Regions from separate parts of the Caballeronia sp. LZ028 genome, predicted to be linked through region 1. Evidence: riboswitches for the same ligand, from Rfam matches in the RefSeq annotation. Region 1 holds a riboswitch; the other holds the start of a gene.

Region 1 (4,026 bases):
GCAAGACGCCGGTCTATACGTTGCCCGCGCGCGCGGGCCGCCTCGTGATCGGCGTGGGCGCATTCACCGCCGATGCCGCCGAGATCGCCGCCGCGACCGTGCATGCAAGCGCGCTTTACGTCGACGACCCTGCGGGCGCGCGTCACGAAGCAGGCGATTTCATTCTCGCGAGCGTCGAATGGAACGATGTGCACGCATTGGCGCTCGCGCTCGCGGCGCCGTCCAAAGCCGTTGATGCATTGCAACCGGTGATGTTCAAATCGGTCGGCTGCGCGGCTTGGGATCTTGCGGCATGTCGCGTCGCGCGTGCGGTTTTGTCGGAGGAAAGCGTCGCGGCGCGCTAGGCCGTGCAAGGGGAACGCCAGCTTGGAACGGTACTTGCTGTAAGTCTCTTTAATGACAGAGACGCCATAAGCGTCACATGACAAACGGCGCCAAGGTGCGCCACAGCAATCGAGCCAGCGAACTAACCCATGAAAAGTCGATACGACAGCAAGTGGCACCCGTGGATTCCGGCGCGCGACGACGGACGTGAGGGCGCGGGTGGCGCGGCGGACGGGGAACGCCAGACGACTCCGCATGCGAGCGCGGCGCCGCCTGCGGCTTATTTCATCTCGGTTCTTGAGCTTGCGACGGGCGAGAAACTCGGCAATGACGAGCGTCTGCGCGCCGTCGCGATGCTGGAATCGCAATTCGGTGCGGGGCGTCCGCGCACGCTGAAGGAAGCGGTGCGAATCTGCGCGGCGGCGATCGATTCATCGACGCTGCAGCGCATGGCGCGCGGCGCAAAGGCCTAGAACACGTCTGAAAAGACAGCTTCGGCGAAGCGCGTTTTTTCACACGTGTGTAAAACGCGCGTGCTCGCCGAAAAGTGCGCGAACGTTCGGTTGCGCCTTGACCGCTCTATTTGACGGTCTGAATGACTTCGAAGCCCTCGAATTCCGGATGACCGAGATAAAGCTGGCGCGTCTCACCGCCGGCATTGCGATGCGCGGCGCGAAACGCGTCCGAACGCGTCCAGTCTTCGAAGGCTGCCTGATTCGCCCATATCGTATGGCTCGAATACAGAACGTGATCGTCTTTCACCGGCCCTTTGAGCAGATGAAACTCGACGAACCCGGGCACATCCTTCAGATGCGTATCGCGGCTCGTCCACAGACGTTCGAAGTCGGCTTCGGCGCCGGGCACGATCTTGAAGCGGTTCATGGCGATATACATGTCGATGCGGTTCCTTCGAAGTAGTGACTCGATTGAGCGGATAAGAACGATCAGTCGCGCCCGAGTTCGACGATGGTCGTGAAGCCGCCGAAGAACATGCGTTGAGGATCGAACGGCGTCTCGCCGGATTCCATCATCGTTTTGAGGCGCGGGTCTTCCATCACTTTGGCGTTGACGCTATCGCGCTGCTCGCGCGATTCGTAGACGATATACGAGAACGCGACGGTCTCGCCTTCCTTCATCTGCACGCTCTGTGGAAACGATGTGAGCTTGCCGGGCTTCACGTCGTCGGCGATGGTTTCCACGAACTCCAGTGCGCCGTGTTCCAGCCAGATCTTGCCGGCGGCTTCGGCCATGCGGCGATAAGCGTCGACCTTGTCGATCGGTACGGGTACGACGAATCCATCCACGTAATGCGCCATCTGAGTCTCCTGGTTGAGTCGAACGCGCACCGCGCACGCGATGCGCTGTCTGCTTTGAGCTATTCGTATGGAGCGAAGTTCAGGGCGGTCCACGTATCGGCGGGCGACGCGCGTTCCAGCACCGTGGACGAGAGCGGCGCGGAGTTCATCCCATAGATCGATGTGAGCGGCAGGCGAAGCGCATGCGCGAGCGCCACTTTCACGACGATCGCATGCGTCACGACGATGCAGCGCCCCGCGTCGAGCCGGTCGATCGAAGCGAAGCCCTCGGCGACGCGCGCGGCGAGCATGGCGACGCTTTCGCCGCCGTGCGAACGCGCATCGGGATCCGCGAGCCATGCAGCGACATGTTCCGGTTCGCGCTCGCCCGTTTCGCGTATCGAATGCCCGCGCCAGCGGCCATAGTCGATGTCGTCGAACGCGGGAACGATCTCGAATGCATCCGCGATCCACGCCGCCGTTTCACGCGCGACGCGCGCGGGACTCGCAATCACGCGCGTGTCGGGCAAGGCGTGCAATGACGCGAGCTGCGCGCGCGCATCGCGCTCGGGAGGTTCGTCGCCGGTGGGAAAGTGCCCGGTTTTCATCGCGCGCGTGGCGGCGTGACAGAGAAGAATGAGTTCCAAGGCAGGTGGCGGTCGAATCGGAATCGTTTTACTTTGCAGCGGATCATCATAGAATGGCAAGCTTGCAGTGCGAGGAAGCCGGTGCAAACCCGGCACGGTCGCGCCACTGTGTGCGGTACGTCAACGCGAAAGCGCGGCGCCGCGAGTCAGACCCCGCTGCATGCTCTTCGTCAATCGGGACGCGCTTTTCCCTGGAGAACCACCATGAATGCTTCCAACGCGCCGGTCTTTTCCGCTCCGGTTTCCCCGTCACTCGATGCACCCGTGCCCATTCCGGTGCGTGAAGTGTTGCCGTGGGCCGTCTTCATCGGCCTCATTCTGCTGATCGCAATCTATTTCGTCGGCGCCGAACAGGGCGCGACGTCGATTTTCTCGGGCACGTACGTCCACGAATTCGTGCATGACGGCCGGCATTTGCTCGGCTTTCCGTGCCACTGAGGAAGCATCATGATTCGCACTTTGCTGATACGCGGCATGATCGCGGGACTGGTCGCGGGCCTGATCGGCTTCGGCTTCGCGCGTGCGTTCGGTGAACCGTCGGTGGCACGCGCCATCGCGTTCGAGGAACAGCACGAGCATGAACACGAACATGAGCACGGTCATGCCGATGCGGCTGCCACGCCAGCGCATTCGCACGATCACGGCGACGAAGCGCTCGTGTCTCGCGATACGCAAGCGGGCCTCGGCCTTCTGACCGGCGTCGCCGTGTTCGGCACCGCGCTCGGCGGTCTCTTCTCGCTCGTGTTCGCGTTTGCTTATGGACGGCTCGGCGCGTTGCGCGCGCGCGGCACGTCGGCATTGCTCGCGCTGTTCGGCTTCGTGAGCGTCGCCATCGTGCCGTTCCTCAAGTACCCGCCCAATCCGCCCGCTGTCGGCAATGCCGAGACCATCGGGCCGCGCACGGCGCTTTTCTTCGGCATGGTGGCGATTTCCATCGCGGCTGCCGTCTTCGCCGTGCGCTTGCAGCGGCGCATGGTGGCGCGGCATGGCGGGTGGAACGCGACGCTCATCGCGGCGGCTGCGTATATCGTCGTGATCGTGGCGGCGCAGGTCGCGCTGCCGTCCGTCGATGAAGTGCCCGCGGATTTCTCCGCTTCGCTGCTGTGGAATTTCCGCGTGGCCGCTATCGGCATGCAGGCGCTGTTATGGACGACGCTCGGTCTCGTGTTCGGTGCGCTCGCAGCGCGTGAACTCGAGCGGCCGGCGGTGAGAAGAATGGCTGCGGCGTAAGCGGTTCGGCGTCGCTCATGAAGCCCGCGCTTCGTCAGGAACGCGGGCTTTTCGTTTGCTCTTTCGCCGCACGACGCTTGAGCAATTCATCGAACAGATCGAGCTTCGCGGCATCGTCCATCGATCTGAAGGTCTTGATTTCCTCGCGGCTTCGGAAGCAGCCGAGGCACAGGCCCGTTTCCTGATCGAGCTTGCAGACATCGGTGCATGGCGAGCCGATGGGTTCCTGCGCTTTCGCGCGTTCGATGGTGAAAGCGAGATCGTCTTGCGTCGTTGTCATAGTGATTCGCCGCGAAAGAGCGCAGCGGCCGCGGCCGGATTCGACGGCCAGTAAGCGTGCATGTAAGTGGCCGACACCGAACCATGCCGATAGAGCGCTTCGCCTTCGGTGCCGGTCGTGGCATGAGCGGCCTTGAGCGCCGGCTGCATCGGCGTGTCGAGCGTCGAGTAGTGGAATGTGTGACCCGTCATCGCGCCATGCGTCGTGTCGATGCGCTGCATCGCGAGGCGCGACAGCTTGCGTTGCATCG
Region 2 (4,026 bases), on a different contig from region 1:
TCTGCATCTGATCGCGCATGAAGTTGCGCGCCTGATAGTTGCGTACGCCCGTCCACGGCAAGGTTTTTTTCGGCGCGTGCGCGAGATGATCGATGCTCGCTTCGTCCGGTTCGGACTTCATCAGCCAGTAGCGCATGGTCGTGTGCATGAATCGAAGAGCGAACGGCAGGGACAAACGAAAACGGCATCGGAAAAACCGATGCCGTTTCTTGAATGAGGTCCCCGCCACAGCCGCTAGGCCGGCATCCTGAACCTGGGTTCAAGATTGGTCGCGGTAAGCAACACTTCGGGTACATCGGACTAGCGACGCGCGCGCCCGTGCTGCAAGGTTCCGCAACCGTGCCAATGTAGCATTGGTTCAAGGAATATATGACCTTGGCGTACCAGGCAGGGAAACGTCACTCTACACCAATCGTTTGCCTTCTGCAGCCTCTTCAACCTACTTCGGCAGTTTCTTTTTTCGATTGACATTGCGCGCTGATTGACTCGACGCGCATCTGCCTTATTGCGCTTCGTGTTGCGCAATGACCGCGCCCAATTGCTCGTTCATCGAGTGCATCGTGCGGCGGATTTCTTCGGCGGGGAAGGCCTCGCCGTGACGCACGCTGTCCTGCAGCTTAAGCAATTCCGACGCCAGCGAAAGCGCCGCCATCACCGCGATGCGATCCGTGCCGCGCACGCTGCTTGCATTGCGCACTTTGTTCATTTCGGCGTCGACGCGCGCGACGGCTTCACGCAATGCGCCTTCGGTTTCCGGCGAGCACGCGAGACGATACGGCTGCCCGAGAATGGATACTTCGATCTGCGTGGTCGTCATGCCTTCTCTCCCTGATGATGCTCGCCGTGCAATTCCGTTTCATGTGCTTCCTGGGAATCGGTTTCGAGGAGATCGAGTTGATTGTCGGACTCGGCATGTTGCGCGGACTTGCCGCGCGGCAGCTTTTCGAGAATCGCGTTCAGGCGGATTTGCGCGTCGTCGATTTTCGCGGACAGCGAATCGCGTTCGGACTGCAGCGTATCGCGCTCTTCGCGCACTTGCGCGAGCTCGGCCTGCACGTTCGCATAGTCGGCGCGCAGCTGTTCGAGTTGTTCCTGCAGCGCTTGATGCGCCTGCTTGTGGCGCTCGCTGATCTGGATCAGCCGGCCGATGTTTCCTGACAGTGATTCGAGTTCGTTGAGCATGTGCTGCGTCCTCTAAAGACCTCGCATTTTAGCGCGGTTCAACGGAGCTTCCGATAAATGTCTCGTTTCGAGACGTAACAACACGCGATCTAGCGCTTAATCCTTCGAATCAAGCGCATGTCGCGATGCATTCGTGTGCAGAAAACGCGAGCGCCCCGCAACGCTCGTGATGACAGGCCGGCCGCTTCTCTTTCGCTTCTCGTTCGATTCGTCATGCGCCGCGCCAGTCTGCCCGCGCGGTTTTCTTGACGGCCCCGAACCGCGCTCCTACACTTGCCGCACTTTTGGTGCTCGCATCCGCGGATCTCGTGGATGCAGTCAAACGGGAAACAGGGAGCGAAGTCGCCGCAATCGACGACGAGCCAACCTGTGCTGCCCCCGCAACGGTAAGCGACCGCAACGCAAGTTGCAAGTCGTCTCATGCGCGTTTTTGCCGCGCGAGCGTGTCGAAATTCGTCGCACGCGCGCGACTGCAAGAAACGTGTCGATGCCACTGCGCGCCATGCGCGGGAAGGCGAGACGATTGATCGCCAGCCCGGATACCGGCCGGAGTCCGACGCATCGGCGCGCATGGCGCGGTGCGTTCGTCGCGCATCGTCCTCGCGGGGAGCGGGGTCGCGCTCACGCGAAACGGAACACTTCACACATGGTATTGCCACTGGCCGCGCTCAGAAGCGGTCTCTCCCGTCATGGCGCGCTCGTTGCGGCCATCGGCGCCTTGCCGTTCGCCGGCGCTGCACAGGCGGCCCAGACGGAAGACAGCACGCAAACGCTTGCGCCCGTCGTCGTCACATCGACGCGCGCGCCGCAGCCGCTTGCCGAATCGATTCCGCAGACATCGCTTTTTGACGAGCAGGACATCGCCGATGCAAACGCAAGCGACGCGCTCGGACTCGTCGCGCTCGCGCCCGGCGTGCAGATCACGCGCAACGGCGGACCGGGCTCGAACTCGGGGCTTTTCATACGCGGTGCGGCGTCGTCGCAATCGCTCGTGCTGATCGACGGCGTGCGCGTCGAATCGGCGTCGCTCGGCGCGGCACAGCTATCGCAATTGATGCTCGACCAGATCGGGCGCGTCGAGGTCGTGAACGGCAACGTGTCGGCGCTCTATGGATCGAATGCGATTGGCGGCGTCGTGCAGATCTTCACGAAGGAAGGCGAGGCGCATCCGCCGCGCTTCAACTTCGAGGCCGAGTACGGCAGCTATCACACGCAGCGGCAATCGGCGGGCGTGAGCGGCGCGCTCGACAAGGACGGCCGCACGACCTTCAGCGTGAACGTCTCGCGCGAGAAAACCGACGGCTTCTCGTCGATCGATCCGGGAATCGCGCCCGGCGCCAATCCGAACGCGAACGGCTATCTGAACGAGAGCGTCGCGGCGACGCTGCGTCACGAGTTCAGCGACAAGTGGGACGTGGGCGTGCGCTTCCTGCAATCGAACGGCATCAACAGTTTCGACGATGCCTATGGCCAGCCGACCGATATCAACGAAACGCACGATCGCGTGCGCTCGGCGTCGGTGTTCGCGAACGGCCGCGTCACGGATAACTGGACGACGCACTTCACGATCGCGCAGGGGCAGGACCGCGCGAACATCGAGCAGAACGGCGTCTATACGAGCCGTTTCGATTCGGAGAACCGGCAATATACGTGGCAGAACGACGTGCGGATCAGCGACGCGCACAAGCTGCTCTTCGGCTACGAGCATCTCGATCAGACGCTCGATTCCGATCAGTTCAGCGCGCCCGACCGTCATGTGAATTCGATGTTCGCGGGTTACGTGGGGCACATCGGCGCGAACGAGTTGCAGGCGAATCTGCGCCGCGATCAGTATTCCGATTTCGGCGGCGCGAACAGCTACTATCTGGGCTACGCGTATAACTTCGACGCGCACTGGAAGGCGAGCGCGAGCTATTCGGCCTCGTTTCGCGCGCCGAGCTTCGACGATCTCTACTATCCGCTGAGCGGCAATCCGTCGATTCAGCCGGAGCGGAGTCATTCGGTCGAGGCGGCGTTGCAGTACGCATCGAATGCGCTCGGCGTGGTGCGCGTGACGCTTTTTCAGACGCGCTATTCGAATTTGATCGATTACGTGTCCGACGGCGGCTTCTACTATGTCGCGCAGAACGTCGGGCGCGCGAAGGTGCAGGGCATCGAGGGATCGTGGGCGGGGCACGTCGGCGCAACGGATGTGCGCACGGGCGTCACGTTCCAGAATCCCGTCGACGAAACGAATCACGAGGATTTGACGCGGCGCGCGCGGCATTTCGCGACGCTGACGGCGCATCGCACGATCGGGCCGTGGCGCGTCGGTGGCGAATGGATCGTGAGCGGTCAACGCAGCGATTACGATTCGACGCTCGCGGGCTACGGCATCGTGAATCTGTCGGCGCGCTACGACATCTCGAAGTCGTGGTACGTCACGGCGCGCATCGACAACCTGTTCGACAAGGACTATGAACTTGCCTACTCGTACAACACGCCACGACGCGGCGCGTACATCACGTTGGGCTGGCATCCGTCGTGAGCCGCGTGGCTGAACGTCCGCGCGCGATGGACGCGAGCCGCGCCACCGCGATCTGGATCGCGCTCGGCGCAGCGACGCTCGTCGTGCTGGTCGCGTCGCTCGCGATGGGCAGCGTCGCGTTGCCCGTATCGCGTGCGATCGGCGCGCTCTTTCACGCGCACTCGGCGACGCCCGATATCGCCGATGACATCGTGCTGACCTTGCGTCTGCCGCGCGCGCTCGCGGGCTTCGCGTCGGGCGCATTGCTCGCGTTCGCCGGCGCGCTGCTGCAAGTGCTGTTGCGCAATCCGCTGGCGGAACCGTACGTGCTCGGCGTA

The links. Region 1 has a riboswitch for cobalamin ahead of QCE58_RS27255 (CbtB-domain containing protein). Riboswitches for the same ligand answer to the same signal wherever they lie in the genome.
Region 2: it holds a riboswitch for cobalamin, as region 1 does, so the genes downstream of both, QCE58_RS04425 (TonB-dependent receptor domain-containing protein) here and QCE58_RS27255 (CbtB-domain containing protein) in region 1, are expected to answer to the same signal.

Annotation. Positions count from the first base shown of each region.
Region 1 covers NZ_JARUXN010000004.1:968,992-973,017, reverse strand. Annotated here, with positions in the region: gene lhpI (bifunctional Delta(1)-pyrroline-2-carboxylate/Delta(1)-piperideine-2-carboxylate reductase) at 1-344, shown strand, start outside; gene QCE58_RS27275 (hypothetical protein) at 474-797, shown strand; gene QCE58_RS27270 (antibiotic biosynthesis monooxygenase) at 904-1,218, opposite strand; gene QCE58_RS27265 (DUF1428 domain-containing protein) at 1,269-1,640, opposite strand; gene QCE58_RS27260 (histidine phosphatase family protein) at 1,700-2,266, opposite strand; cobalamin riboswitch at 2,289-2,439, shown strand; gene QCE58_RS27255 (CbtB-domain containing protein) at 2,471-2,704, shown strand; gene QCE58_RS27250 (CbtA family protein) at 2,714-3,496, shown strand; gene QCE58_RS27245 (DUF1289 domain-containing protein) at 3,531-3,776, opposite strand; gene QCE58_RS27240 (cobyrinate a,c-diamide synthase) at 3,773-4,026, opposite strand, start outside.
Region 2 covers NZ_JARUXN010000001.1:939,086-943,111, forward strand. Annotated here, with positions in the region: gene QCE58_RS04405 (EVE domain-containing protein) at 1-136, opposite strand, end outside; RNA gene ssrS (6S RNA) at 216-397, opposite strand; gene QCE58_RS04415 (cell division protein ZapA) at 503-817, opposite strand; gene QCE58_RS04420 (ATPase) at 814-1,182, opposite strand; cobalamin riboswitch at 1,451-1,748, shown strand; gene QCE58_RS04425 (TonB-dependent receptor domain-containing protein) at 1,829-3,709, shown strand; gene QCE58_RS04430 (iron ABC transporter permease) at 3,706-4,026, shown strand, end outside.